DNA from 4 places in the Ferdinandcohnia sp. Marseille-Q9671 genome. Region 4 is predicted to be linked to each of the others. Evidence: riboswitches for the same ligand, from Rfam matches in the RefSeq annotation. Region 4 holds a riboswitch; each other region holds the start of a gene.
The links. A riboswitch is a leader RNA that binds a small molecule or an ion and turns the genes downstream of it on or off. The one in region 4 is predicted to bind S-adenosylmethionine.
Positions count from the first base shown of each region.

Region 1 (7,850 bases), 960 kb from region 4:
TTCCGCCTCTTCAATACCAACAGAAAATCGTAATAAGGTATCAGAAATTCCACGACGTTTTCGTTCCTCTTCTGGAATATCTGCATGTGTCTGTGTCGTAGGGTATGTGATAAAACTTTCAACACCACCCAGACTTTCCGCAAAGGTAATCAATTGTAAATTTTCTAAAAAGGGGCTAATCCATTTGCTTTCCTTTAACCGAAATGAAAGCATGCCACCTTTCCCTGGGTATAGAACGTCGGTAACCAGAGGTTCATCACGTAAATACTCAACGATTTTCTTTGCATTTTCATCATGTTTTTTCATTCGTAAAGAAAGTGTTTTTATCCCCCTTATTAAGAGCCAAGAATCAAAAGGAGAAAGGACAGCACCAGTTGCGTTATGAAGGGTAGATAACCTCTCGCAAATAGTGTCTCCTTTGGCCACGACAATACCTGCTAATACGTCATTATGGCCCCCTATATATTTAGTAGCGCTATGAATTATAATATCTGCCCCTAATTCGAGTGGTCTTTGAAAAATAGGTGTTAAAAAGGTGTTATCAACAATAAGTAATAAGTTGAAGTCTTGTGCAAGCTGTGCGTACACCTTAATATCAATTTCTTGCATTAGTGGGTTAGAGGGAGTTTCAATGAAAATGGCCTTTGTTTTCTGTGTTATTAACTTCTCTGTCTCGTTAATATCTTTAAAAGGTGAATAGGTTGTTTGAATATCATAAGTATTTGAATAATATTCTAGTAAACGGAATGTGCCACCATAGACATCTTCAGGAACAATTAGTTCATCCCCAGAACGAAATAGAGAAAGGACTAATTGAATGGCAGCCATTCCAGAACTGCATGCGTATCCGCGGTCACCTGACTCTAAATTCGCGATTCCATCTTCCAATATTGTACGGGTTGGATTTTTCGTACGCGTATAGTCGTATCCAGTCGACTGACCAAGGCCATCATGCTGATATGCAGTTGATAAATAAATGGGAGGGTTAACTGCCCCTGTTGTCTTATCACTCTTATTACCTAATTGTACTAATCTTGTTTCCAAACTTCTGTTTGTCATGTTATTCATCCTTCTCTCTAAAAAAATAAAAAAATGAGGACCTTCTGTAAGAAGAAGGTCCCTAGTTAATATTGAGAATCCTCTTATCTTCAAGGTAGTTGTAACCTATTGGAATTAGCACCGGACCTAACCAGGTTGGTTGCTGAGACATCATTGGGCCAAATCCCTCCGTCTCTCTTGATAAGAATGAAATATGAAATTTTCGAAAAAAACAATTTTTTTTAACTTTAGTACATATAGAAAAAAAATACAATAGAAATTCCCAAAAAAATTATAAAACTTTATTGGTACAAAACATAAATAACTGTATAATAAAGGTTATATATAAAAACCGATAGGATTAGTATGTTATATGTTTCGCAATAAGAATAAAGACAAGGGTGATGATTGTATTATGAGATTTCAAGATGTAAATAGAATGGAGGAACGGCTCCAATTAATGGAGGAATTGTCCCAACGTTTTTTATCAAAGGCAGCAAAGATTGATGAAGAAATGAGTTTTCCGTTTGAAAATATTTCTGAGCTCAAAAGCTCTGGATATACCTCATTAACCTTACCAAAAGAATATGGTGGGGAAGGAATCTCTCTTTATGACTTTGTTCATTTTCAAGAGTATATTGCAAGAGGCGATGGATCAACGGCTTTATCAATAGGTTGGCACATGGGAATCGTTAAAGATCTTGGAGAAAAAAAGCCGTGGAAAGAATCAATGCTACAGATGGTATTTAGGGATGTTAAGGATGGGGCACTAATAAATAATTGTGCATCAGAGCGACAAACCGGGAGTCCCACTCGTGGAGGGAAGCCTACAACAACTGCTGTGAAAGAAGGTGGCAGGTGGGTAATTAACGGCGTAAAAACCTTCTCAACTATGTCTCCAATACTCGATTATTTTAACGTGACAGCGACGATTCCAGAAAGTGATGAAGTGGGTTTTTTCTTAATCCCTAAATCTAGTGCAGGATTAGAAATAGAAGAAACCTGGGATAGTATCGCCATGCGAGGGACAGGAAGTCATGATTTAGTATTAAATAACGTCAAAGTGGATGAAGAATATCTAGTCCAATTGGCTGAACCTGGTCAAAGGAGCGCATCCGGATGGTTACTTCATATTCCAGCTTGCTACCTGGGCATAGCACAAGCTGCCCAATCCTATGCGATTAATTTCGCAAAAGACTATTCTCCAAATAGTATTAAAGGTTCCATTTTTGACTTACCAAATGTGCAACAAAAGATAGGGGAAATGGAATTAGAATTAATGAGAGCAAGACATTTTCTACATTCGGTCGCAAAACAGTGGGACGAATCAAGTGAAGAACAACGAAATAAGTTAACACCTGAATTAGGTGCAGTAAAACTTGCTGTTACAAATGCGGCGATAGTAGTTGTAGACTTAGCTATGAGAGTAGTAGGTGCTCGGAGCTTATCACAAAAAAATCCACTGCAAAGATATTATCGTGATGTCCGCGCCGGTCTTCACAATCCTCCGATGGATGACATGACAATCATGTTACTCGCTAAAAGTGCAGGTAAATAACAAAACACAAGGCGTCTTGGCCAAGACATTGATTTATAAAAAAACTACCAATCTCTAAAATGATTGGTAGTTTTTTGAATTTTTAGATATAGTACGTATAGTCTTCTGGAAGTACTCTTTTTAAGAACTTTCGTGTTCTTTCTTCTTTTGGATGCTTAAAAAATTCATTCGGTGTTCCTTCTTCAACTACGACACCATCATCCATAAAGAGCACTCTGTTTGCCACATCCTTTGCAAACGACATTTCATGTGTAACAACCAACATTGTTGTTCCTTCTTTGGCAATATTCTTCATAACAGTTAACACTTCACCAACTAGTTCCGGGTCAAGAGCGGAGGTAGGCTCGTCAAACAAAATGATGTCAGGATTTAAAGCAACTGCTCTTGCAATACCAACACGTTGTTGCTGTCCACCTGATAGTTCACTAGGATAAGCATCGTATTTTTCTGACAGCCCTACTTTATCTAACGCTTTCCTACCAATCTCATATGCCTTTTCTTTTGGTACCTTTCTTACGACAATTAGCCCTTCTGTAACATTTTCAATTGCTGTTTTATTATTAAACAGATTATAATTTTGAAATACAAAAGCTATCTTCTGTCTGATTTCATGAATTTGTTTTCTTGAAGCTGTTTTAAGGTTCAATTCAGTTTTACCGAAAACTGCATGTCCCTGATCTGCCTTTTCTAGAAAGTTGATACAACGAAGTAAAGTTGTTTTACCAGAACCACTTGGCCCAAGGATAACCACGACATCTCCTTTGTCTATTTTTAAATCTACGCCTCTTAAAATTTCATTTTTACCGAATGATTTATGGATATTCTTTATTTCTAACATGTTTTTCGCCTCCTGCTTTTATCTCAGGCACTTGCAACTTTGAATTTTGTTAAACGTTTTTCATATCGTTTGAATGCATACTCTACTAAACTACAAATAATCAAATATATGAGGAAAATGTCAATATAAGCTTCAACATAATTGTAGCCTACATTGGCTGCCACTTGTGCTCTTAACGTTATCTCTTGCAATGACATTGCATAGCCCAAAGAGGTCGCTTTAATAAGATTGACTGTTGCCGTACAAATATTCGGTAATGCTACAACTAACGTTTGTGGAATAATGATTCTTCTAAATGCTTGTGTATTAGTTAATCCAACTGACTGAGCAGCTTCCAGTTGCCCCTTACTAACTGTACTGATAGCAGATCGAAACACTTCAATAAGAATTGCTGTCGTATTTAAGGAAAAGACAATGAAAGCGTACCAAATTGGATTGACGTCATAAACATTTGATTCAATCCCCAATTTAGTAAACAATGAATTGAGTAAAATAGGGACACTGTTGTAGATTATAAATATTTGAACGATAATCGGTGTCCCTCTTACAAATGAAACATAAACTTGTGCAAAACGATGTAAAATGGGGATCCGGTTAATCCTTGTTAAGGCCAATAAAAAACCCAATGGTAGCGCAATTAGTAGGGAAATAATTGTAATAAGTAGTGCTGTTGGAACCCCTGATAATGCTACAAAAAAAGTATCCACTAAAAATTTATAGTCAAGCCCATCTGACACGGGTCTCACCACCTTATGTAGTTTTGATCACTTGTTTTCCTTTACTAAACAGTCTTTCAAGCTTTAAGAAGAATTGTTCAATGGCAATGGAAAGGACCCAATAAATAATCGATAATCCGATATAAATCTCCAATGCATGCGCATTTATATTGCTTGCGATAATAAGGTTTGCTTTTCCCATAATATCGATTAATCCAATTGTATAGGCTAGAGCTCCTTCTTTTAGTAATTCAAGTAAGCTATTGCCGAAGTTTGGTAAGGCAACTACAAATGCCTGTGGTAAAATTATTCTCCATAAAGCCTGCGTATTAGATAGCCCAACACTTACTGCAGCTTCATATTGTCCTTTGTCAATTGATTCATACGCCGACCTAATTACTTCAGACATTAAAGCTCCAAACTGAAGTGTAAAAGTGATTACGACAAATATTGCAGTATTAAGGTCATTTAAGTTGATCCCGAAATTATCACCGATGGCTGGAAGGCCATAATACACTAAAAAAAGAAGAACAATTGATGGTGTACACCTTAAAATAGTGGTAAAGCCATGTGCAATTTTTTGAGCAATCTTATTTTTTCCTAGTTTCATAATGGCTAGGATAAAACCTAGGATTGTTCCAAACAGTACGGATAGACCAGCTATCATAAATGTTACTTTTAAAAATGGAAGTAACATTGGTATTGACTCAATTATGTAAGATGCGTCAAAATACTTTTCCAACTTTCATCACCACCCATATTTAGCAATGTATGAGATTCATAAATGTAAAAACCTGTCACATTCTACGTAGGATTGACCCCTAAAATAGAAGGTGACAAGTCATAAATACTGTTTTTTAACTTTGACTTCTTATTTTTTTATCTTTCTACAGAGTCCAATACCTCAAACAGATCTCTTCCATAAAACGTTTCGCTTAGCTCATTTGTCTTCTTCTCTTCTTTGATCTGCTTGATAGCTTTATCATACGCATCCGCAAATTCCTGTTCTTCCTTATTGAACAGAGGCCATGTTTTAATAACAGCAAACTCATTGTAAATCACATCATTCGCTAAATTATGATAGGGACCATCTTCTTCAACCACTTGTTTTTTAAATGGACCTTCAATCATGACACCACCATCTACACGACCTTCATTTACCCATTGAACAACATCAACTGAAAATTGATCACCAGCTTTTAATTTGACTGGGTTTTTAGGATTTGCTTGATTATATTCATCAATAACTGTATATTGCGCGTTGTTAGCAGCAATCGGTGCTAACGTCATCCCTGCAGATGCAAAATCTGCAAGAGATTTAATATGCTCGTTTTCTTTCTTTAATATAAGTCCAGTGCTACTAAGACCAAGGAATTCCTTAGGATAGATAAAATTCTTGGTTCTTTCCTCAGTCCAAAAAGCATTTTTTACACCTACATGGTATTTGCCTTGTTGGACACCAATTAATAAGTCTTCACTTGACGTTCCAACATATTCAAATTCGTAGTCTGTAAGTATTTCATCAACCAATTTCATCACTTCTACATCATATCCTGTTGGTTTCCCATCCTCGTCTAACCAGGAAATGGGTTTTGATGCCTGGTCATAAGCAACTTTTACCTTCCTAACATCTGAACCACTGCTGGAGGAGTCTGCCTCTGCGCCAGTGTTTGTGCTTGACCCACAACCTGCCAATAGGACTACTGCCGCCAATCCTGTTGCTACAACATGTAAAAATTTTTTCTTTATCATTGTACAAAACTCCTTTTTACTGTTTTGGGATCTCCATAAGGAATCATCTTAATCCTTAGTTAACTAATAGGATTAGTAAGATATTAGCACTTTCATTATAAACCGTCAATGCATTAGTTTTAATTTTTTGAAAATGGTTATAAGTATCTATCTTGGTTTCCAATGAGGCTTTAAAAATTAGAATTTCTTTTTGCATGTAGATGTTCAAGAGAACATATATTTCTACTAAAAAGAAGTTGTCCATTTCTAGTAAGAAAGTAATTTAAACAATAAACAATAAATGGTAAGATTTTAGTAAACCTTCGATATGGTGGTGAACGCGTGATTTATTTATATGTAGTGGCTTCCTATTTTATTGGAACCATCATGACTGCCTATGTCGTCATGATGGTAAGCAAGGGTGAGGATATTCGTAAGCTTGGGAGTGGAAATGTAGGTGCAAGGAATGCTGGTAGATTACTAGGTAAGAAAGGTTTTTTGTTAACGGCAATTGGCGATGTTGTAAAAGGGATGCTTGTTGTTGTTGGTGCGAAATACCTTGATTTTTCATTTGACGAACAAATTGTTTCATTGATTGCGGTAGTTGTAGGACATGTTTGGCCGATTACGCTTAGATTTAAAGGTGGAAAAGGGATCGCTACGGCGGCGGGTGGACTTCTTATATTGGCCTATCAGCCATTTCTAGTATTTGGACTTATTTTTCTTATCTTATTAGCTCTTTTAAGAAGTTTTACACTGGCAGGCATGACAGCGTTTTTTACATTGCCAATTATTTATTGGTTTATGAATTATTCCAACCTTGAATGTTTTCTAGTTTTTCTTGTAATTGCTATATTGTTATTTGCTCACCGTGAAAACCTTAAGGAAAAAATAAGTAAAAATTAATTAGTGGAGTGATTCGTACGTGTCATTTGTCTATAAGATTGCAAGGACAAAAGAAGAATTTAAAAAAATTCATAAATTAAACTACAAAACATTTGTGGAAGAGATTCCACAGCATGAACAAAATGAAGAACGAATGTTAATTGATAAATTTCACAATGAAAATACCTATTTAATTTGTGTGAAAAACCACGAATTAATCGGTATGATTGCGGTCCGAGGCAACCGTCCATTTTCATTAGACCATAAGCTTTCTAATTTAGAAGAGAAGCTGCCTGTGAAAATGAATAAGCCATGTGAAATTCGTCTGCTAGCAGTTGAACCAGAATATCGAAATCATGGCCGTGTATTCCTCGGGCTTGCCCAGCTAATGATTAATTATTGTTTAAATGAAGGCTATGACCTTGCTTTAATTTCTGGAACAACGAGACAGGAAAAATTATATCGTCAAATGGGTTTTAAGCCATTTGCTTCATTAACAGGAACCTCGGAGGCTTCGTTTTGGCCTATGTATTTAACGAAGCAAACCTTTGAGGAGTCATTGGCAGGAAGAATAGTTCGAGAGCCAATTAGTTTTTTACCAGGGCCAATTAAAGTTGAAGACAATGTGAAAGCGGCCCTTGAACAAAAACCGATTTCTCATCGTTCAAATGAATTTACGAGACGAATGAATACTGTTAGAGAGAAACTCTGCTGGATGACTAACTCTAAGTTTGCTGAAATTCTAGTAGGCTCAGGAACTCTAGCAAATGATGTGATTGCAGCACAACTTGCTCTATTAGGTGGAAAGGGAATAATTTTGAGCAATGGTGAATTTGGAGCAAGACTAATCGATCATGCGAATCGAGCGGGATTAGCTTTTAAAAAGCTAGAAAAAGAATGGGGTATTCCTATTAAGAGAGCTGAAATTGAACAAGAGCTACAAACTGGTGATTATAGATGGATTTGGGGAGTTCACAGTGAAACCTCAACTGGAATGCTTACAGATGTAGAGGAACTTAAGGTGCTTTGTAAAAATCATCATGTGAAACTCTGTCTTGATTGCATTAGTACAATAGGTGCCGTT
Region 1 is NZ_CDRJTA010000001.1:1,187,660-1,195,509, reverse strand. Features, by position in the region: gene ACWNMY_RS06165 (methionine biosynthesis PLP-dependent protein) at 1-1,059, opposite strand, end outside; SAM riboswitch class I at 1,140-1,246, opposite strand; gene ACWNMY_RS06160 (acyl-CoA dehydrogenase family protein) at 1,454-2,596, shown strand; gene ACWNMY_RS06155 (amino acid ABC transporter ATP-binding protein) at 2,679-3,434, opposite strand; gene ACWNMY_RS06150 (amino acid ABC transporter permease) at 3,458-4,171, opposite strand; gene ACWNMY_RS06145 (amino acid ABC transporter permease) at 4,185-4,892, opposite strand; gene ACWNMY_RS06140 (transporter substrate-binding domain-containing protein) at 5,030-5,902, opposite strand; gene plsY (glycerol-3-phosphate 1-O-acyltransferase PlsY) at 6,224-6,787, shown strand; gene ACWNMY_RS06130 (aminotransferase class V-fold PLP-dependent enzyme) at 6,807-7,850, shown strand, end outside.
Region 1: it holds a riboswitch for S-adenosylmethionine, as region 4 does, so the genes downstream of both, ACWNMY_RS06165 (methionine biosynthesis PLP-dependent protein) here and ACWNMY_RS10660 (PLP-dependent aspartate aminotransferase family protein) in region 4, are expected to answer to the same signal.

Region 2 (7,850 bases), on a different contig from region 4:
GGCTTTCTTCGGAACAAATCAGTAACGATATTCATAGAAGGGTCCTTAATCGTGTATTCAGCAAGTGAAACATCAAACTCTGGTGCAGCATAAGCCTTTAAGTAGCGAATTGAAAGGCTTGTATGGATATATTTTGCATTTAATGTACTAACAACAATATTCATCTTCAAACTCCTTGTAAAATTACATTCATTCATATAGATTAACCTATTTATTTTACCACAATGGGTCAATGGCACCAAACAAACACTTTAATAGGAGGGTGTAAACCTTTTTGCTATAATTAACAGAATTTATTTCAAAATCCGACAATTTACACTATAATGAAGTATGAGATTAGTGTGATAGCAATAAAAGGAAAAATTTACATAAGAAGCGAAGGTGACAGAAACGATGAAGGGGTCAAATAAAAAAAAGAGAGAGAAAACAAAACGCATTTCAGGTAGTAAAAAACAGTCAAAAGTAGCAACAAGGTGGCATAATTTAAAAATTGGTCATAAATATGGAATTGCTTTTTCCTTAACCATTCTTCTGTTTTGTATTTCAGCATTTACCATTTTTACTCAGCTCAATAAGGTTAGCAATGAAATGAAGGAAGTAGAGAAGAGTGGAGACAACTCGATCCTCATTACTGAAATGGCAAGTGTTTTTAATCAATTAGGTAGTGAAATTAGTATATATATTCAAGACGGTAGCGGGAAACATGTAACAGCTTTCAAGGAGTTAAGTGGTCAATACGATAATTTGTCCAATACATTAAAGCCAGCCATCAAGACAAGTGAATTAGAACAATTATTTGATAAAGTAGATTCCAATAAACAAGAGCTTACTGCATTATTCGATGATAAAGTCTTTCCTGCAGTAATAGCATCTAGTAAGCTTGATTCCGTAGCTGCTAGTCAGGAAGCAGATAAGTTAATATCGGAAACGGTGAAACAACTGGCTCAGCTTAGAAAAATAATGAAAATGGATAGCGATGAATCTATTGAAAATGCGAATGCGAATGTTACAGGTACCCTCATTGTTTTACTAGTTTCAATTGTTATCTCATCCTTAATCGCCATTCTAAGTCTTGTATTAATAGGGAGATCAATTGGAAAGCAGCTTACTAGTTTGATTGGTGTTTCGAATCAAATTGCAGAGGGAAATTTACAGGTTCCTACCATCGATGTAAAGGGGCGGGATGAAATTGGGTTACTAAGTACATCACTTAATGTCATGAATAATAACCTAAAATCGATGATTCACGAAATATCAACTGTTTCCGATCAAGTAACCACCAAAAGTTCGGAACTTATGATTTCCTCTAGTGAAGTAAAAGCAGCGAGTGAACAAATTGCCTCTACAGTACAAGAACTTTCAACAGGTGCTGAAGAACAGGCACATTCCTCAACTCAATTGGCAAAAATGATGGAGGAATATGTAGGGGAGATTCAGACGGCAAATCAAAACGGAAGCCAAATAAATGAATCTTCACAACATGTATTAGAAATGACAAAAAAGGGCCATGAGTTTATGAATGCTTCAACTGAACAGATGAATAAAATAAACAGCATCATGAAGTATTCTGTGGATAAAGTGAAAGGTCTTGATGAACAAACCAAACAAATTACGACCCTTGTTAAGGTTATTCGAGATATTGCAGACCAAACAAACCTTCTAGCTTTAAATGCAGCGATAGAGGCAGCACGTGCAGGTGAACACGGGAGAGGGTTTGCAGTCGTTGCAGACGAAGTCAGAAAACTGGCTGAGCAGGTATCTCATTCCGTTACAGACATTACAGATATTGTGAATAGCATTCAGAAAGAATCAAATTCCGTGGCTGAAACCCTTCAAAATGGATATAGCCAAGTAGATGAGGGTGCAAAGAAAATTGAAGTAACAGGACAAACCTTTGAGGATATCTATGAAGCAGTTACTAAAATGGTCGAGCGTATTCAAACAATTTCAGTAAACCTTGAAACAATTGCAAGCAACACGGCTGAAATGAATCTATCGATTGATAATATTGCAGCCGTTTCAGAGCAATCTGCAGCAGGTATTGAGCAAACCTCTGCTTCTGTTCAGCAAACAAATAGTTCTATGGAAACAATTTCAGACCATTCCGAACTACTATCAGATTTAGCTAACAGACTAAATACCATGATAAGTAGATTTAAGATTTAAAAGGAGAAAGCTAGGGCTCATGAAACCCTAGCTTTCTTTATTATGTTGAAATGGTTAAAATGGTTATATCTAAAGCAAAAGAAACATTGAGAGAATGGGGGAAAACAAATGTTTAAATATAGTGATATGCAAACTGATATTTTTGGTACCATTTTTCTTCTAGTTAATGAAACGAATCTACTTGATATATCTTTGTCGAAAGAGGATTGGGAGCAAGCTTGTAAGAAATTCGATCCAATTTATGCACCAAGTGACCCATTGCTAGATGAGATAAAAAACCAATTAGTCGAATACTTCAACGGGAAGCGCAAGACGTTTACTTTTCCAATCAAACTAAACGGTACTGAATTTCAACAACAGGTTTGGAACGAGCTATTAAATATTCCTTATGGAGAAACACGGTGTTATGCTGATGTTGCAGAAGCAATAGCTAACCCAAAGGCTGTCCGTGCAGTGGGACAGGCCAATCGTAAAAATCCAATTCCAATTGTTGTTCCTTGTCACCGAGTAATTGGAAAAGATAAGTCTCTGACTGGTTATACGGGGACTCGAACGGACCTTAAAGAAAAGCTCTTAGCACTAGAAGGCGTCCTTTCATAGGGTAGAGTTGACCTTGCACATCGTTTAGATTATTATCTAATTAGGATGTTATCGAAAGAGGTGTGCTTCATATGCAATTAGGTAAACTTGTAGACTTTCATAAAGCAATGGGAGACCCAACTCGAATTCGTATACTCGTTCTCCTTGCTCAGGGGCCACTTCATGGGCAGGCTCTTGCGGGGAAACTAGGCGTGACCCCACCAACCATTACCCATCATATAACCAAGCTTAGAGATGTAGGATTAATTAAACAAAAAAGAGATAGGAATACGATCTATTTTACGTTAAATGAAGCGGTAGTTAAGCAACAAACAAAAGCAATAACAGATGTCATCTTTGGAAAAGAGAGTATTGCAAACGAATCGGGCCAAGATGAGAAACAAGCAATCTTACAAAACTTTATTTTGAAAGATGGTCGACTTAAAAATATACCGTCACAACGTAAGAAACGGTTAATTGTGCTAGAGCATATGATAAAGGGCTTAGAGGTCGGTAGGAAGTATATCGAAACAGACTTGAATGAATATATAAAAAAGTTTCATGAGGACTATGCTACCATCCGCAGGGAATTTATTATGAATCATTTTATGTATCGAGAAAATGGTATATATGAGGTAAATCCGCCTGAAATGTGGGCGAAGATTGAATAAGGATGGAAAAACAAGTGCTAGGTTGTGCGCTTGTTTTTTTGATTTTGGAGCTAACGCCGATAGAATCAAAATAACGTCGACAGAGCCCTCAAACTACAAAAAATCCAGTATGATGTCACATACTGGATGTAAAAAACGACTACTTTTCAAACAATCTCTTAATCTCGATTCCAAGTTCACCCTGCAAGATTCCTTTTTCAGTAATAATTGCAGTAATGAATTCATTTGGGGTCACATCAAATGCTGGATTATAAACTTGTACACCCTCAGGCGCAATACGAGTTCCGTTTAAATGGGTAACTTCATCCTCGTGTCGTTCCTCTATTGGAATTTCTTTGCCACTTTCTAGTGAAACATCAAAAGTTGAAAGAGGTGCTGCAACATAAAATGGAATACCAAACGTTTTTGCTAAAATAGCTAAATTGAAGGTGCCGATTTTATTTGCAGTATCTCCATTAGCAGTGATTCGGTCTGCGCCAACGATAATCGCATCTATCCCTTTTTCAGCAATGGTATGGGCAGCCATATTGTCCGTAATGAGGGTAACGTCTACACCGGATTGGAGTAGTTCCCACGTTGTTAACCGCGCACCTTGAAGAACGGGTCTTGTTTCTGATGCATACACTTTTACCTGTAGGTTTCTTTCAGCAGCAAGGTGAAAGGGTGCTAATGCAGTACCATAACGTGCAGTTGCAATTGAACCTGCGTTACAAATGGTCAATACCTTACATCCATCTTTAAAAAGAGTTAGGGCATTCTCACCAATTTGTCGACATACCTCTTCATCCTCAGCCTGAATTTGAATCGCCTCGTGAATAAGGGTGGTTTTGGCTTCGTTCACTGTTTTAGAGTCTTCAATACTCGAAACCAATCGATGTAAGGCCCAGTTTAGATTTACTGCAGTGGGACGAGAGCTTGCTAGATATTCTTTATCTTTTAATAGGTGTACTTTAAATTCATTCAGAGAATTACTTTCATAGCCCTTCGCCGAAAGGGCGAGTCCGAAGGCAGCAGTTATTCCAATTGCTGGCGCACCTCTTACTTTTAAAGTGGAAATGCTTTCCCATACATCCTCGATTGTAAAAAGATCTATAAAACTTGTTTCCAATGGAAGCTTTGTTTGATCTAAAAGAGTTATATGTGTATCTTTCCACACAACGGATTGTGGAACAGTTTTTGTATAAGTCATGATGTCACTCCTTTGGTGCTGATGTTTGATCTACATAATTTCGTAGGGTACGAAGTTCTTTAATCGATTTTCGATTGTGAATTAATTTTTTACCGAAACGTAGAGCGTGTTGTTTTGCTTGAATTCGTTGTTCGAAGCTTTCAATTCCATCCAAATCAGCTACATGTGCAAGCCCAATGGTTCTTCGAATAACTTCGCAGCCTGCAAATCCAATTGCATCTTCAAAAGCTTGATTTAGGACATATTCAAGATAGCCTTCAACGTCCCGATATAATTCTACAGCCTCATTCTTCCAAAGCTCTGAGAATGTTTCAGAAAAAACATTCCATGTATGTTCAATATGTTTATACAGAGGTTCACGATCCTGGGTATCTCTAGAAATCGCATTTAATAATAGGTTTGCAATAAATTGACCGAGATCAAAACCAAGTGGGCCAAAGTAGGCAAATTCAGGATCAATTACCTTTGTTTCTGAATCACTTGCAAAAATACTACCTGTATGTAAATCACCATGTAGAAGAGCATCTGCTTGTGTTAAGAATTTCTGCTTTAGCTTTGCCACTTCAAGCTTTAAGATTTGATCTCCCCAGATTTTTTCAACGTCTGGTCTAAGCTCCTCTTCGAAGCTATTCGTGTCAATATTAAAAAATGGATCAGTAAACACGAGATCCTCTGTAATTTTACACAAATCAGGATTAATATATTTCTGAACAAGTACTTTCTTCTTTTCTGGTTCTAAGCCGAAGTCCGATGTGTAAAAAAGCGTTTTGGCAATATAAGTACCGATATGCTGTGATAACAGTGGGAAATTCCTGCCCTCAATAAGCCCAGTTCTGGAAATTTGAAGATGGGATAGGTCTTCCATTACGGTTATTGCAAGTGTTTCATCTGTATAAAATACCTTTGGTACAAGTGTTGGTACATGTTCCGCTGCAGCTAATAATGCATTGCTTTCAATTGTGGCACGCTTGAGTGAAAGAGGCCAGCTTTCGCCAACAACCTTTGCATATGGTAAAGCTTGCTTGATAATGATTCCTTTTTGGCTTGACTCGTCAGTGATATGGAAAACGAGATTAAGGTTTCCGTCACCGATTTCCTTACATGTTAGAGCTTTACCTTCTTCAAATATACGTAGACGGGTTGCAAGGGCAACCGCGGTGTTTTCGGTTAAAGGTTCATAAACTTCTAGTTGTGATATTGCCATTTTTACATACCTCCAAGTCATTTTTCGTTATGTTTGTTTTATAAAACTGCTAGTTTAACAGTCTTGGAGGCTTTTCTATAAACAGAAAAGCCTCTTTCTAGTGAAGAAAGAGGCTTGAAGTCAGGGCTTCGCACCTCTTATCTGCCAGAAAGTAAAAAACTTCCTGTTGGAATTAGCACCGTGCCTTATGGGTTTCCCCGGCGCAAAATTGCGCCCCACCTTGCGATGGTATTACGGTCGGTTGCTGGGCTTCATCGGGCCAAATCCCTCTGCCTACTCTTGATAAGAGATCAATCGATTTAGTTTTTTAATGATTCTGAAGTGAATGATAACAATTGAAGTGATGAATTGTCAATATGTTTTTTACATTTAGTGAATTTGTTTTTTACTTATAATAGTCAGGACGGCGATCTTGGAAAATAGGGATTTGTTTTCGTACTTCTTTCACTTTACTTAATTCAATTTCCCCAATTAATGTAGTTGCTTCAATTCCTGCTTCTGAAATAATATTCCCCCAAGGATCAATAATCATAGAATGTCCTGCAAATTGATTATTTGGATCACTTCCACTACGATTACAAGCTACGACATAGCATTGATTTTCAATTGCCCGGCTAAGGAGTAGGGCACGCCAATGTTCGAGTCTCGGTAGTGGCCATTCTGCTACCACGAATAAAACCTCAGCACCATTTGTTGTATGAGCTCGAATCCATTCAGGGAAGCGAATGTCATAACAAATTACTCCCGCAGCCGGAATATTTTCAATCGAGAAATCACCTTTTGCATCTCCTGCCTGTAAATACAAATGCTCATCCATTAACTGAAACAGGTGAAGTTTGCTGTACTCACTAACCAATTCCCCTTCTCTATTAAAGACAAACATTGTATTGGTCACACCGTTTTTTGTCTTTTTGGCAACAGAACCAGCAATAATATTCACGGAGTGTTGTTGCGCCAATTTTTTAATAATAGTTTTTGCTCCATCTCCATTTTCATCTGCGATTTCATCTAACCTAGTTAAATCATATCCTGTCGTCCAGAGCTCTGGTAGAAGGATAATATCTGGATTCTCTTGCTTCATGAGTTTGTCGATTTCCTTGGTTACAAGGTCAAAATTTTCTTGCGGTTTTCCGAATTGAATATCATACTGAATACAAGCTATTTTAAGATTCATAGTTAGTCCTCCTAGTAAATGTAAAATTTATTGGCTGTATTTTTGCATTATGTTAAGTTTAATACAAGACATAATAAGTGTTTGCGTTTGAACACCACTAACTTGAACACGGTTTAATGCATACATCCTACCACGTAATATGGGGGACTTCTACATAAAAGTTATACTTTACAATTTGATTTTAACAATATATGATTTTTGACTAGAAATTCAAGTAATTTTAAAGAGGTGTAGGAATTGAAAAACTTTCAGCATTCTGATATATTACAAAATTTACCGAAACAGTTCTTCGCTTCTCTTGTGGGGAAGGTAAACAAGGTTGTGGAACAAGGACATGATGTCATAAATTTAGGACAGGGAAACCCTGACCAACCCACACCTTCTCATATCGTAGAGGCTTTGAAAAAGGCAGCAGATAATCCAAAATTTCATAAATATTCTCCATTTCGTGGCCATTCATTTTTGAAAGAAGCGGTCTCTCAATTTTATCTTCGTGAATATGGAGTTGAAATTGATCCAAATACAGAGGTAGCCATCCTTTTTGGTGGTAAGGCAGGCTTGGTGGAAATTCCGCAATGTCTTTTAAATCCTGGAGACGTTGCGCTTGTACCTGACCCAGGTTATCCAGATTACTGGTCAGGTGTTGAACTTGCAAAAGGGAAGATGGAGTATATGCCTTTAAAAGAGGAGAATGATTTTCTACCAGACTATACCCAATTAGACTCACAGCAACTAGAAAAAGCAAAGGTTATGTTTCTTAACTATCCGAATAACCCAACTGGGGCAACAGCAACAAAAGAGTTTTTTGAAGAAACAATCTCTTTTGCAAACACACATGATATTTGTGTGGTGCATGATTTTGCGTAT
Region 2 is NZ_CDRJTA010000004.1:488,348-496,197, forward strand. Features, by position in the region: gene ACWNMY_RS17630 (B12-binding domain-containing radical SAM protein) at 1-164, opposite strand, end outside; gene ACWNMY_RS17635 (methyl-accepting chemotaxis protein) at 394-2,166, shown strand; gene ACWNMY_RS17640 (methylated-DNA--[protein]-cysteine S-methyltransferase) at 2,275-2,766, shown strand; gene ACWNMY_RS17645 (DUF2087 domain-containing protein) at 2,838-3,416, shown strand; gene mtnA (S-methyl-5-thioribose-1-phosphate isomerase) at 3,556-4,605, opposite strand; gene mtnK (S-methyl-5-thioribose kinase) at 4,610-5,809, opposite strand; SAM riboswitch class I at 5,944-6,098, opposite strand; gene ACWNMY_RS17660 (carbon-nitrogen family hydrolase) at 6,195-6,983, opposite strand; gene ACWNMY_RS17665 (aminotransferase class I/II-fold pyridoxal phosphate-dependent enzyme) at 7,221-7,850, shown strand, end outside.
Region 2: it holds a riboswitch for S-adenosylmethionine, as region 4 does, so the genes downstream of both, mtnK (S-methyl-5-thioribose kinase) here and ACWNMY_RS10660 (PLP-dependent aspartate aminotransferase family protein) in region 4, are expected to answer to the same signal.

Region 3 (7,850 bases), 860 kb from region 4:
TTTCATCCTCCTTTTTAAACACGCACTTTAATAATCGTACAATAGTTACAACGAAGGTTATCTTATCATCTCTAAAACTATGTGTCAACGAAAAAATTAACCAATTAGACTGTTGGTACAGATGAAGTAGAAGACGTTCCATTTGCAACTTTAATTGCTTGTTCCAAATCCTCTAAAATATCATCAATGTTCTCAATTCCAACTGATAAACGAACTAAATCCTCAGTTACACCGGAGGCTTTTAAATCCTCGGAACTTAGCTGTTGGTGTGTAGTGCTAGCTGGGTGAATAATGAGACTTTTCGCATCCCCTACATTGGCAACATGTGACCAAAGCTCAACATTATTGATTAGCTTCTCACCAGCTTCTCTTCCACCTTTTATTCCGAATACAATTACCGAACCTGCACCATTTGGCAGGTATTTATCTGCTAGTTGTTTGTTCGGATGGTCCTCTTCACCTGGATACAATACCCATTCAACTCCAGGATGTTCTTTAAGATATGAAACAACTTTTTTCGTATTGGCGATATGCTCTTTCATACGAACGTGTAAAGTTTCAAGACCCAGATTGAATTGGAATGCGTTATACGGGCTTAGAGAAGGACCTAAATCACGAAGGAGTTGTACTCTTGCTTTAATGATATATGCTACAGGTCCTAAAGCATCTGCAAACACTAAGTCATGATAGCTTGGATCAGGTGTTGTAAACCCAGGGAATTTTGGAGAATTCCAATCAAATTTTCCACCATCAACAATAATACCACCCATCGTTGTTCCATTCCCTAACAACCATTTTGTAGCAGAATGAACAACAATATCTGCTCCATGCTCAATTGGTCTGCATAGATATGGAGTTGCAAATGTATTATCAACGATTAAAGGAATTCCTGCTTCATGAGCAATGTTTGCAACAGCTTCAATATCGAGTATGTCTAAGCTTGGATTTCCGATTGTTTCTGCAAAAACAGCCTTTGTATTAGGCGTAATAGCTTGACGGAAATTCTCAGGATTTGATGGATCTACGAATGTTGTTTTAATCCCATATTTCGGAAGTGTAGTTGCGAATAGGTTATACGTTCCACCATAAAGTGTTGCCGCTGATACGATATGATCACCTGCACCAGCAATATTAAGGATAGACGTCGTAATGGCTGCCATTCCACTTGAAACGGCTAATGCCCCAACTCCACCCTCTAACTGAGCTACTCTTTCTTCAAAAACAGTTGTGGTTGGGTTGTGAATACGTGTATAAATATAGCCATTTTCCTTTAAGCCAAACAGATTTGCGGCATGTTCCGTATTGTTGAATTTATATGCATTTGACTGATAAATCGGTACTGCTCTAGCACCTGTTACTGGATCTGCTTCAAGACCTCCGTGAATCGCAATCGTTTCTGGTCTGTAATTCTTTTGTTTTTCACTCATGTTTGAATCTCTCCTTTATATGTTTGTTATACGGGGATTGAGAGCTATTCTAGGTATGTCTCCCGCTAATATAGAAAACTTGACTCTATGTAAGTAACAAGTTTTGCACACATAATAAAAACCCTCTTCTTGATAAGAAGAGGGTGTATAATCGTTTCTCTTCTTATCTTTCAGACAAATTGTCTGTTGGATTTAGCACCGTGTAATAAACCGGTTGCCGGGCTTCATAGGGCCATTCCCTCCGCCACTCTTGATAAGACTTTCGATATGAAATTTTAATAGTTTAAATGGTTAATATAATAAAATGTTAAACCTTTTTCAATTACAAGTCAACAATAGTTTTCAAAAAAAATAATAAATTCTAAATTTGACATTAATTAGCATCATTTTATTGTTTCGACATGTTTGAATAATAATTCTGCGATTGTTGCACATCTCTGTTCCATTTCCCGAGAAATATGTCAGATTGCCCCGGTCATAAATTGAAGAACTATGAGGTTTTTAAAACCTTATTCTCTTCTTTTTGAAAAGACTTATCTCTAAATACTAGTAAGAAATAAAGTGACCCGATTAAATACAAGACAGAAGTTATTGTAAACACATATGCATAACCCCAGTATGCACCATTTAGCATCACGATGGTTGTTGATACTGGCCCCATTAAGGCCCATCCCAATGAAAAAACCATCTGATTTACCGAGTTGGCAAGTCCCTTCATGGAATCATCTACTCTCCCCATAACAAGTGATGCTTGAATAGGATTACCTGCATTCATAAGTGCCTGTCTAAACAGAAAACCTATTGCTGCTATGTATAGATTTTCTGTATAACCTGTAAGTAAAAGAAATGGGAGTGATGAAAGTTGTAAATACACAACTGCCCGTACCTCTCCTACCCTTCGAACAATTGCGGGTCCGATTATCATTGCGATAGCAGTTGCAGCTTGCCCTAAAGATAAAATGATTCCAATTATTGTGTTACTAGCTAGGAATCGATCTGCAAAATAGAGATTTAAGTATGGAATAACAAGTCCAGAACCAAAGCCAATAATCATTTGAGCCAACGCAAACATAGCAATTAACTTTAATTGTGATTTATTTGTCCTAAGCTTTTGTCTAAAAGGCACAGCCACCTTCGTTTTTGGTTTTTCTCTTTTCAACTCATACATTTTAAAGATTGGCAGAATCCCGACTAGATATATAATTGCTGCGATTACTAACGTAATTCGTACGCTCCAAAGCCCGCTTAAGTGAAAAACAAATTGAAAGGTGTCTGACAAAACACCTCCTGCAATGTTGCCGACAACTTGTGCCACCATCATAATTGCAGAATGAAAACTAAAAAGATGTACCCTCTGGTTAGGTGTTGAGTTTTCAGCTAACCAAGGAATACCAGAGACCTGTATAAACGCAGTGGATAAACCGGTTAAAAAGGCTGTTGCAACAAGTATTTGCTCCACCTCTAAAATACTCCTAGCAAAAAAGGCAAATGTTGAAACAGCAAGGCCAATGATCATAATTTTCTTTCTACCAAATCTATCGCTCATTAGACCTGCTGGCACCAGAATAATAGCAGATGCTAGAGCAGTCATTGCAATTATCGTCCCATTTGTTTGCTCAGAGTAACCTAGTTCTCTTACGTAGAAGTTATACATGATAGTAAACATTCCCATGCCTAACTGAGTGAATATAGTTGCTAAGATAAATAGTTTAATATTTTGGTTGTATGTTTTATATTGAGTTTTCCAATCATTGATTATGCTCATCTGTACTCCCCGCAAAAATTCTTCTACATTATGTATAAATACCAAGTGTATCCTAAAGTTTCGTATCCCTAAATATCATAACGTTTTTTAAGGAAATTGCAATAATCAAATATACTATTTGGTAGAATTTTTGTACATGTCAACTAGGCTTAGGATTACTACTACAGCTTGTAGAGCATGCACTCGCTTTTTGCTCACAGTCATGTACCTCACAATAGTCTTGCGGTGCATGCTTTGGATCACTTCTCTCAAGCTTTTGACATCTCTTCTATTTTGCAGTACACATTCCGATTCTTTCACTTTAAGCTTGTACGTTTGCAATCCTAGCAAATAAGCAGTAAATAAAAAAACACCGTCAAATACTGACGATGCTTCAGAGTGTAGACAAAGTCAGTACTGACTTTGTCTACACGATTTTTCACAGTATATCTAAAAAGAAATTACTTTCCCCAGACTGTCTTGAAAACGGTTGTCAGACAAGGCGCGCAGTCGATCGAAGACGCGAATAGAAGTTACCTTCATGAGCGGACGAGAGAGGCAAGCAACGCTGTATGCGAGCGTTTGTCAACAGTCTGAAACACCGTCAAATACTGACGATGTTTACGGTTTTGCTATTATTTCTAACAAATATGGGACTGAGTGAAAGGCATAATACTTCTCTAATACTTCTCCGTCCTTTATGTGCAACAAACATGGGACACTTTCAATTTGCCAATCAATCGCCTTACTCGGTAAATAATTGAGGTCACTTTTTCCAATCTCAACGTGTGGGAGCAACTCATCAACAACGGTGATCATTTTGGATGCAACCTGGCAAGTTCCACACATTGGAGTATACAGATACAACCAGAACCCACATGGATTTGTTAGTCGAGCATCAATTTCATTTTCGTTCCATTCTTTCATATATAAATACAACCTTTACTTTCTTGATTGCTTATTATTGTAACATGATTTCATCAAATTCGCCTCGACGTTTATGGAACCAGATTTTATAGGTCCACACGAGGTTGGTCATAAGACGTTGCCACATGATGTGGTGTTCTTAGTCAGTCTTTGGTCCTTGGCCGAAAAACTTCCTCTAAAATATCTAAGGCATTGCCGGAGATTTCCTTTATTCAGTCCGGGCAATCATCATTAACACGGAGTATTGCAGCAATGGGTTTATAATAAGAACTCCGCATGAACATCTATATTTGCAGAAAGCAAGACGGTTGCGATATGTTGTTCTGGAGCTGTTGCCACCTCTCGATATGTTTTATCTATAAACAAATGTTGAGCCTCTGGGAATTCTCGTTTGAATTGTTTTCTAAGTTTTTCCCCTGCGTTGTCTGCATCCACTAATATATAAACATCTTTATTGAATAAATGTTCAATTAACTCATCTAACCTGGATATACTAATGGTTCCGTTTGTACATATTATTTCAATTGGTTCGTTAATAACTGTTTGAACCTTTTTTTTATCTGACTTCCCCTCAACAATGATTACCTTTTCTGTATCATCAATAGCCACCATTCATCACCTTTTCGATTGTACATTCTTGCTACCTATATCTATTGCGGAATAAATTTTATATTCGTTGTGTACAACTGCTTTTCCTTCATTTTATAGCGAAGATTCTAAATTGGTGAATTAATTGCGCAGCATATGGAAAAAAAAGACAGTGGATATCCACTGCCTTTAGCACCAACCATTCTCGTCGTCACAGTCAACGTATTTCATATCTGGGTTAGTAGGTACATCAGCATAAGTAAAAATCTTATTGGCTTCTTGCTCATACCCTTGCTTTAATTCGTATTGTGCACCTTGGGTTGTAAAACGAATTTTACCAATTGGTTCTTTTTCAACAAATAAATTCATTTCTTCATTTCCAATTTTGCCTACAACCCGGTCTGTTACATCTATTCGAGTATGTTTCAATACCATAATAAACACCCTTCCAATCGGTATTTAGTAATAGAATATCCATATTGTCATACTTCATTCAGCAAAGAGCAATCAGCTCAGACAGCAAAAAAAAGAACCAATTATAGGTGTTTTCCTATAATGGTTCTCAGGAGTTCTATGGGCTTTCGTGTCTATGCGCCCGATTTATTTGAGCAAGTTTCACTAATACCCTGCAAAAAATTGTGGATTCCACCGGAGTCCTTTCCTTAATACACACAGGAGTTAAGACTCCAACTGTTTTAGGGTAATTAGTCTTCTTTTATCATTTCTTCGTATTGTTCAGCAGTCATTAAATTTTCAACGTCACTAGCATTTGATGGTTCAATTACGATCATCCAAGCTTTTTCGTATGGAGATTCGTTTACAAATTCTGGGCTATCATCGAGATCCTCATTAATCTCAACAACCTTACCACTAATTGGTGCATAAAGTTCAGAAACAGTTTTAACAGATTCAACACTTCCGAATGGCTCGTCCGCTTTAATTTCGTCACCAACCTCTGGTAATTCTACAAATACGATATCACCTAGTTCAGATTGTGCGAAATCCGTAATTCCAATACGTACTTTTTCCCCTTCAACCTTAACCCATTCATGTTCTTCTGAATAACGTAAGTCTTTAGGTGTGCTCATTGTTTATACCCTCCAGTAGTCAATTTATCTTGTTATCATTTTGTTTTAAAAAACAAAACTAATTATGTAAAAGTCCTTTTAAAAGGTCTTTCATCCTACTTTGGTTATTTCCATGTTTCTCCGAATACAGTTTCATTAAATCCTACTGTAACTTTTTGCCCATCTGTAGTGAGTGGGCGCTTGATAAGCATCCCGTCTGAGGATAATAGCTCAAGTAATTCATCTTCAGAAGCAGTACTAACCTTATCCTTTAATCCTAGTTCCCGATACTTTTGACCACTAGTATTGAAGAACTTCTTTAATTCCAATCCACTGTTCTTGTACATTTCTCTCAAGATTTCTTTGGAAGGCGGATTTTCAACAATATGAATTTCTTCAAAAGTAATTTGATTTTCTTCCAACCATTTTTTCGCTTTGCGACAGGTTCCGCATTTTGGATACCAATAAAATGTTAGTGCCAATTTATTTCACCACCTATAAACCAATACACCTTAGCGTAATTGTTCAGATCATAACTATTCTATTTACTATATTTTATCATATTAAAAATTGAATTAAAACGATAAGTAGCTATCAATGATTTAATTCGACCTAACTCCTGTTTATCCTGCCAACAATTTAGAAAGGCAAAAAAAGCCCCTTATTATGATAAGGAGCTTAAAATTTAATGCTTTGTGTTTCTGATGCCATACTACTGAATGTTAAACAGTGTATTTTTCTGCTTCGATAAGTGTTGCTGCAACTTCACGTTTTTTCGCAATTACATTAATAGGAGTGTGACGAGTTAACTTACGTAGAGCTGAAGTCATCATACGCAATACATCGCCTTCCTCAGTTGCAACAAGTGTTTCTTTTGCATGTGCTTCAATTTCATTGAATGCTTCTTGAACAAACACTTGAGTGTAAAGTAGCTTTTGTTTATTCTTATCTTCGCCAGACTTATTAATTGCCTTTTCTGTACGAAGAACAACTGATTCCATTGCATAGATATTAGCTGCAATATCTGCAATATTTGCTAAAATTTCTTGTTCTTTCTCAAGCTTTGGTCCGAACTTTTGTGCTGCTAGACCCGCAATCATTAAACCAATTTTCTTTGCATTGCGAACAAGAAATTTCTCTTGCTCAAGAACACCATCCGCAACTTCTTCAGGCATTAGCATCATTAATTCTTCTTGAAGCTGTTGTGCTTTTTGAAGTAATGGTAGTTCTCCTTTAAGTGCTTTACGAAGGAAAGTACCTGGTACTAATAAACGATTGATTTCGTTTGTTCCTTCAAAAATACGGTTGATACGTGAATCACGATATGCTCTTTCAATTTCATACTCCTGCATAAACCCATAACCACCATGGATTTGAACACCTTCATCAACTACATAATCTAATACTTCTGTGTTGAAGAATTTATTGATTGAACATTCAATAGCATATTCGGCAATTGATTTCGCTACTTCCTTACCATTGTTCACTTCTTCTTCCGTTAACTGACCCATACGGTCTTCAAAATAACCTACCGTACGATACACACTTGACTCGGCTGCATATATCTTTGTTGCCATTGTCGCTAATTTTTCTTGAATCAACGCAAACTTTGAAATAGGAGTTTTAAATTGTTGTCGTTGGTTCGCATATTTTACTGCCAGTTCAAACGCACTCTTTGATCCACCAACTGCACCTACACCAAGCTTGTAACGGCCAATATTTAAGATGTTAAACGCAATAACATGACCTCTTCCAACTTCACCAAGTAGGTTCTCAACTGGTACCTCCGCATCTTCAAGAATCAATGTACGTGTTGAAGAACTTTTAATACCCATTTTCTTTTCTTCTGCCCCAGTTGAAACTCCAGGATAATCTCTTTCAACAATGAATGCAGAGAATTTATCGCCATCAATTTTTGCATATACTACAAATACATCTGCAAAGCCTGCATTTGTAATCCATTGTTTTTCGCCATTTAAAATATAATGTGTACCTTCTGCATTTAATTTTGCTGTCGTTTTTGCACCAAGCGCATCTGAACCTGATCCTGGCTCTGTTAGCGCGTAAGCTGCAAGAAGCTCACCTGTTGCTAATTTA
Region 3 is NZ_CDRJTA010000001.1:1,295,934-1,303,783, forward strand. Features, by position in the region: gene ACWNMY_RS06690 (O-acetylhomoserine aminocarboxypropyltransferase/cysteine synthase family protein) at 105-1,427, opposite strand; SAM riboswitch class I at 1,588-1,687, opposite strand; gene ACWNMY_RS06695 (MFS transporter) at 1,918-3,192, opposite strand; gene ACWNMY_RS06700 (thioredoxin family protein) at 3,793-4,098, opposite strand; gene ACWNMY_RS06705 (toprim domain-containing protein) at 4,357-4,710, opposite strand; gene ACWNMY_RS06710 (YusG family protein) at 4,876-5,121, opposite strand; gene gcvH (glycine cleavage system protein GcvH) at 5,391-5,774, opposite strand; gene ACWNMY_RS06720 (arsenate reductase family protein) at 5,879-6,235, opposite strand; gene ACWNMY_RS06725 (acyl-CoA dehydrogenase family protein) at 6,476-7,850, opposite strand, start outside.
Region 3: it holds a riboswitch for S-adenosylmethionine, as region 4 does, so the genes downstream of both, ACWNMY_RS06690 (O-acetylhomoserine aminocarboxypropyltransferase/cysteine synthase family protein) here and ACWNMY_RS10660 (PLP-dependent aspartate aminotransferase family protein) in region 4, are expected to answer to the same signal.

Region 4 (7,850 bases):
TCTGGGAACTTTTCATTTCCGAGGAAAACACCCTCAAAGAAACCAAATTGGAATGGCGACCAAGGTTGTATTGTAATGTCATGCAGTCTACAAAAATCAAGAACACTTCCATCGCGATTAATGGCAGAGTCATTTTGCATATTTACATTGATGCCATTTGATATCATATGTGAATTCGTAATACTAAGCTGCAACTGATTTGCTACAATCGGTTGCTTTACAAATTTCTGTAATAACTGAATTTGCATTGGATTTTGGTTGGAAACACCAAAGTGACGCACCTTGCCTGACGATTCCAATCTATCAAATGCCTCAGCTACCTCTTCGGGTTCTACAAGAGCATCAGGACGGTGTAATAATAATACATCGAGGTAGTCGGTGTTGAGTCGTTTTAAGATCCCGTCAACAGAGTGCAAAATATGTTCTTTTGAAAAATCAAACATTCCCTTACGAATTCCGCATTTTGACTGAAGGATTATACTTTCTCGAATATCATCGTTCATATGTATCGCATCTGCAAATATTTCCTCGCAAGCCCCACCGCCATAAATATCGGCATGGTCAAAAAAGTTTGCTCCTTGTTCTAATGCAGATTGAACAAATTGTTCCGCATCCTTTTTTTCTAATGATTTAATTCTCATACAGCCTACTGCTATAACTGGTACCTGTAATGAGCTGGTTCCTAGTTTTATTTTTCGCATGATTGGTCTCCTCCTTATTAGAGATATTAGTGTTCCCTTACACTAGTTTACATATTTCTTTTGTGAATGGAAAGTCTAGAAGAAAGGAGGTTTTCAGTGATGAAAAAGTTCTTAATGCTTTTGTTTTTAGCAGTTCCTATGTTCTCGTTAGTGGGCTGTGGTGACGACGAAATGCCTGAAGAAGGCGAACAGATTGAAGAAATCGAAGAAGAAGATGAAATCGGTGACGGCGAGATTGATGATGAATAAATAAAAAAGTGTTCCTCGTTGTGAGGAACACTTTTTAGTAGTAGTTACGCAACTTTCGCTGCTGTTTTTGTGCCTTTTTTCTCGTTCATGAACTTAGTTAAATAAGGAACTGCGAATCTGTCTACACCGAAGTAGTAAGTAGCAGCGCCTGCAAATAGTAGAATCATTGCAACTGTGTAAAGTACTGGGTTTGTGCTTACAGTTCCCGCAAGTAGGAAGTTTAGGTTCATGAATGCACCTGCTAGTAATGCTGGGATAGTTGCAGCTCCTAGAATCAGTCCAAGACCAACTAGTACTTCGCCCCAAGGAATGAGTACGTTGAATATTTCTACATTCGGTACTGCAAAGCCTTCAAGGAATGTTGCGTACCAGCCTGCTACTGCAGGGTGATCGCCACCAGCTTTAGCTAGTGCACCTTGTAGGAAGCCACCTGCATCAAATCCATCTGTTAATTTATGAAAACCAGCATTTAGCCATTGAATACCTAACCAAATTCGTAATACTGTCCATATAACTGCCATTTTAGGTCCTTTTAAAAATTCTCTCATTTTAATCTCCCCTTATCATATATTTGTGAAGTTTTTCACAAAGCATTGTAAAAAAATATAATTGCTTGAGCTGCCAGCTTGTTGTAGTTAGTTTGTGAAGTTTTTCACTAACTTTCTACACTCTTAATATACATCGGATTTGCAAGAAAAGCAATAGGCTTCACAAAAAAGACATAAATAGATTTTAGGTCTTATTTTACAGGTACATACATAGGGTTTAGAGGGAAAGTAAGAATCTAAATAAAAATTCAAATAAGGTATAATATTTAAAAAGTGTTTGACATTGGTTTTTCCCCATACTATAATCCTTTTATGAAGCAAAACAGGAACGTATTAATTTAATAAAGGACTCTTATCCAGAGCGGTGGAGGGACATGGCCCTACGAAACCCGGCAACCTTCAAGATTATTCTTGAAAAGGTGCTAATTCCAGCAGGTAGAAATACCTGGCAGATAAGAGGAGGATTAAGCCCTCTTCTTTCTGAAGAGGGCTTTTTTTAATTTACTGGATGTGAAAGATTGGAGTTGCATTAGTATTATTCCTAGTTTTCATATAAAAATACTGGAGGTATACATATGACTGAACAATTCGAAAGCTATGACTTAGAGACACTATTATTACATGGGGGACAGTCGCCAGATCCAACGACTGGATCTAGAACAGTGCCGATTTATCAAACGAGTTCGTATGTTTTCCACAATTCCGAACATGCAAGGAGTTTATTTGCACTTGATGAACCAGGGAATATCTATTCAAGAATCGGAAATCCAACCGTAGATGTATTGGAAAAAAGAATTGCCCTTTTGGAAGATGGTGTCGCAGCAGTTGCAACTTCCTCAGGTATGGCAGCCATCGCGTTAGCAATTATGAACATTGCGGAAGCTGGTGATGAAATTGTTGCCGCTACAAATCTATATGGAGGTACTTACAACCTATTTTCTACAACACTACCCAAATACGGTATTAAGGTGCACTTTGTAGATTCGAAGGATCCTGAGAATTTTAGAAAAGCAATTACCCCGAATACGAAAGCAGTATTTGCTGAAATTATTGGAAACCCAAGTCTGCAGGTACTAGATGTAGAAGCTGTAGCAGCTGTAGCACATGAAGCGGAGATTCCACTCATCATTGACAATACATTTGCTTCTCCATATATTTGTAAACCCATTACATGGGGTGCAGATATCGTGATTCACTCCGCGACAAAATGGATTGGTGGACATGGTACAACAATTGGCGGTCTTGTAGTAGATGGAGGTCGTTTTAATTGGAATAATCCAAAGTTCCCAGGATTTACAGAACCAGATAGGAGCTATAACGGTGTAAGATATGCATTCGATTTTGGAACATTAGCATTTAGTCAAAAGCTTCGTGTACAGCTTCTACGTGATTTTGGCTCATGCTTAAGTCCGCAAAATGCTTTTTATTTGCTACAAGGACTTGAAACACTTCATTTACGGATTGAAAAACATAACCAAAATGCAGTAGAACTAGCAACCTATTTAAAAAATCATCCAGCAGTCGAGTGGGTATCGTATCCAGGTCTAGAGGATCATCCATCCTATGACCTCGCAAAGAAATATTTAAAAAATGGTTCAGGTTCAATCGTTAACTTTGGAATTAAAGGTGGAAGAGATGCAGGGAGAAAGGTAATTGATAACGTAGCACTATGGTCACATGTCGCTAATGTAGGTGATGCTAAGTCTTTAATTATCCATCCGGCTTCTACAACACACCAGCAATTAAGTGCAGAAGAGCTCCTTCTCACAGGCGTTTCTGAAGATTTAGTTCGTCTATCGGTGGGTATTGAATCGATCCGTGATCTACAAAATGACCTTGATCGAGCATTTTATGAGGCAACGGGCCTTTCGTCAAAAGGTGAGGAAAAGGGAGAAGTTGTTATAAATGATGAAGGGGTAATCCGTTGGGCACTACAGTCACCAATCGTTCGTGAAGAGACAAATGGGATAGAATCACAAAGGCAGAAGACATTGGCAGTTGTCGGCTTAAGCAGTAATCCAGCCCGTCCGAGCAATCGTTTAGCACGGAAGATGCAGCGCCTAGGCTATAAAATAGTTCCAGTAAATCCTAGGGAAACTGAGGTTCTTGGGGAAAAGGCTTATCCAAACTTAAAAGAAGTACCATTTGAGATTGATGTAGTGCAAGTATTCAGAAGTCCAGAGGCGGCAATTGAACTTGCTAAGGAAGCAGCGAAAGTGAAGCCGAGAATCTTCTGGCTCCAAGAAGGGGTTATTTCACCTAAGGCAGCGCAAATTGCAGCAGAAGCAGGCATTGAAGTCGTTCACAATCGTTGTACATATAAAGAGGCACAGCGTTTACGGGGATCTATCGTCACATTCGCGTGTGAAATTTAACAATACTTAGTCGGGGGTTATGCCCTTGACTAATGTAATGCCTTCTTGTCTCACATTGTGGAGACCTAAAAAATTCGTTACTCATAGCGCCAAGGAGTATTTGATTTTATTAAAGTCACTTTAAAAAGGGAGAAAAATAATGAAAAAAACTAGTCTTATTTTTATTGCTTTACTTCTAGTAGTCGGAATTGTTGGTTGTTCAACAAGCACAAGTAAAGCAGGCCAAGGAGATGAAAAACCTAAAAAAATCACACTAGACTATGCCTTTTACTCGCCAACAAGTCTTGTGTTAAAAGAGTTTGGCTGGGCTGAAGAAGCATTTAAGGAAGAAGGAATTGAAGTTGAGTTTGTTCTTAGCCAGGGAAGCAATAAAGCACTAGAATTCTTAAACAGTGGCAGTGCAGATTTTGGTTCTTCCGCTGGTGCTGCAGCATTAATGGCTAAGGCAAAGGGCGCACCAATTGAATCGGTTTATATTTACTCGAAGCCGGAGTGGACTGCACTTGTCGCAAATAAAGATTCAGAGATTCAAAGTGTAAGTGATTTAAAAGGAAAGAAGATTGCAGCAACTATCGGGACTGACCCTTATATTTTCCTCTTGCGTGCTTTAGACGAAGAAGGATTACGTCCATCAGATGTTGAGATTATTAACCTACAACATGGAGACGGAGCAGGGGCATTGTCAACAGGTCAAGTAGATGCATGGTCAGGATTAGATCCCCATATGGCTAGAGTCGAAATCGAAACAGATGCTAAGCTTTTTTACCGAAATGCTGATTTTAATACGTATGGAACTTTAAATGTTCGCTCTGAATTTGCGGAAAAATACCCTAAATACGTTGAGAAAGTAATAGAAGTGTATGAAAAGGCTCGTACATGGGTGCTAGAAAATCCAGAAGAGACAGCAGAAATTCTTGCAAAATCTGCAAATATAGATCTTGAAGTAGCTAATAAACAACTAAATGAACGGAATGATTTTTCGAATCCGGTTCCAGGGGAAACTCAGATTGAAGCTTTAACAGAAGCTGGTAAGGTTCTTCAAGCGCAGGAAATCATATCAAAGGATGTTGAGTTAGGAAAAATCATTCAAGAATTAATTAATCCTACGTTTGCTGAGAAGGTCATTAAACAATAGGGGAGGTGCCATTTTTATTCTGGCACACCCTCGTGATAGGAGGAGGTAACATGAGCACTAAAGGAGAGGCGGTAGCAAGACAAATAAAAGTGAAAACAAAGCCCCAGATTACATTATCAGGAAATGTAAAAGTCATCCTACTTGGTAGTATACTTCCCGCGGCTCTACTCGTTGTTTGGCAGTATTTAAGCCATATTGGAATCCTTGAGGCGCATCTTATGCCTGCACCGACGGTCATCCTGGCAAAAATTATTGAATTTGCTGGAGATGGAAGCCTTTGGGGCCACATCGGGATTACCCTATATCGAATCTTTTTTGGATTTCTTATTGGGGTAGTTTCTGCTGTAGTACTTGGTTCACTAGTAGGCTATTTTCGAATAGCTGAGCAATTATTAGATCCAATGCTCCAAGCGTTTCGTTCCATTCCATCTCTTGCTTGGGTACCACTATTTATCCTTTGGATGGGTATTGCTGAGCCCTCAAAAATCACACTAATTGCTGTAGGAGTGTTTTTCCCGGTTTATTTAAATATTGTATCAGGCATTCAGGGTGTAGATCGAAAACTAATCGAAGTTGGGAAAATCTACAATTTTACAACGTTTGAGTTAATTAGAAAGGTCATATTGCCTGCGTCACTTCCTTCCTTCTTAGTTGGGATTCGAAGCGGTTTAGGGTTAGGATGGATGTTTGTTGTCGCAGCTGAATTAATGGGAGCAAGTCAGGGAATTGGGTATTTACTCGTGGTTGGTCAAAACTCCTATTCTCCAGAGACAGTTATTGCGAGTATTGTATTATTTGCTATTTTAGGTAAAATAACGGACTCTATTTTGAAAAAAACAGAGGAAAAAACGCTTCATTGGCAGGATAGCTTTGTGAAGTAAGCCCGAAAGGATGAAAAAGAATGCTAGCAGTTAAAAATGTTTCGAGAACTTTTTCAAATGGTACGGCTGGATTTGCCAATGTAAGTTTTGAAACGAAAAAAGGTGAAATCATTGGTGTTTTAGGTACAAGTGGATGTGGCAAAAGTACGTTACTAAGAGTGCTATCAGGTCTCGACCCTGGTTATTCAGGTGAAGTAAAAATCAACGGTGACATTATCCAATCTGTACATGAAAAGGTAGGCGTTATTTTTCAAGAATCTCGTTTAATGCCCTGGTTGACAGTAATTGAGAACATCTCATTTGGTCTAAGAAATGATAAGGAAAGGATAGAAAAAGCACAAGAATATGTAAGACTTGTAGGCTTACAGGGTTTTGAAAGCCACTATCCAAAGGATATTTCTGGAGGGATGGCACAGAGAGTATCGATAGCTCGTGCCCTTATTACAGCACCAGAGGTTTTGCTACTTGATGAACCATTCAGCGCGTTAGATGCCTTTACAAAAATGCAGTTACAGGATTTGCTCTTAACCATTTGGAATACTTATCAATCAACTATGATTCTCGTAACTCACGATATCGATGAAGCTCTTTATCTCTGTGATCGGATTGTCGTATTAAAAGGACAGCCTGGAGAAATCTATCAAACGATTAAGATTGAGGATTCCAAACCAAGGTCCCGTGGAGATATTAAGTTGGCCCAATTGAAGGCCGAAATATTGGGACTTTTAAATGTAAACTAGAAGGGAAGTTACTGCATGACAGCCTTACAATTGGAAGCGATAAAGCCTTTTGATGGAGCATATAATCTACCAAACTATCAAGAAGTCTATCAACATTTTTCTTGGAAGGATGTTGAAACAGAGTTTAGCTGGTCACAAACAGGAAAAGTAAACATGGCGTATGAATGTATCGACCGCCATGTAGTGGAAGGGTATGGAGACAAGGTCGCCCTTCAGTATTTTGATGAAGAAGAGGAACAGATTTTAACGTTTAAAGATGTGAAGGAAAAATCAGACCACCTTGCAACTGTGTTAAAAAAACATGGGGTGAAAAAGGGAGACGTCGTGTTTATCTTTTTACCAAAAAATCCAGATTGCTATATTGCGATGATTGCAGCGATTAAGCTTGGGGCAGTTGCAGGACCATTATTTGAGGCCTTTATGGAAGAAGCGGTAAAGGATCGTATTTCTGACTGTGAAGGCCGTTTTCTACTAACAGACTCGGAGTTGGTAAAGAGGGTTCCTAAGCATGAGTTGCCTTCATTAGAAACAGTGTTCATCACCGAAGGACCAGAAAAATGCAAGGAAAGTGAAATATCCCTTGTAAAAGAGTTGGAAGAAACCCCAAGAGAGGACGACATCACCGAATGGTTGAGTTTGGATGACCGACTTAATATCCACTATACAAGTGGATCTACTGGAAAGCCCAAAGGCATTATTCATGCCCATCGAGCAATGATTCAACAATATCAAACAGGAAAATGGGTTCTCGATATAAAAGAGGATGATATTTATTGGTGTACAGCTCATCCTGGCTGGGTAACCGGAACAGTATACGGTATATTTTCACCTTGGCTAAACCGGGCGACCGTTGTTGTAAATGGCGGAAGATTTAATGCGGATTCTTGGTATTCAACAATAGAAAGAGCAAAGGTAACAGTTTGGTATAGTGCACCTACAGCATTTCGGATGCTGAAAGCTGAAGGGTCGGAGGTACTAAGAAAATATGACCTAGGCTCATTGCGTCATATATTAAGTGTAGGTGAACCGCTCAATCCTGAAGTTATTGTCTGGGGAATAGAGGCACTCGGAAAAAGGATACATGATACCTGGTGGATGACAGAAACAGGGGGGCAACTGATTGCTAATTTGCCATCAGAGGTGATTAAACCAGGCTCAATGGGAAGACCGATACCTGGAATTGAAGTTGCAATACTTGATGATAACGGAGTGCCAGTTCCA
Region 4 is NZ_CDRJTA010000001.1:2,152,226-2,160,075, reverse strand. Features, by position in the region: gene ACWNMY_RS10675 (aldo/keto reductase) at 1-701, opposite strand, end outside; gene ACWNMY_RS10670 (hypothetical protein) at 801-950, shown strand; gene ACWNMY_RS10665 (DoxX family membrane protein) at 995-1,498, opposite strand; SAM riboswitch class I at 1,848-1,957, shown strand; gene ACWNMY_RS10660 (PLP-dependent aspartate aminotransferase family protein) at 2,074-3,873, shown strand; gene ACWNMY_RS10655 (aliphatic sulfonate ABC transporter substrate-binding protein) at 4,013-5,008, shown strand; gene ACWNMY_RS10650 (ABC transporter permease) at 5,059-5,889, shown strand; gene ACWNMY_RS10645 (ABC transporter ATP-binding protein) at 5,910-6,629, shown strand; gene acsA (acetate--CoA ligase) at 6,645-7,850, shown strand, end outside.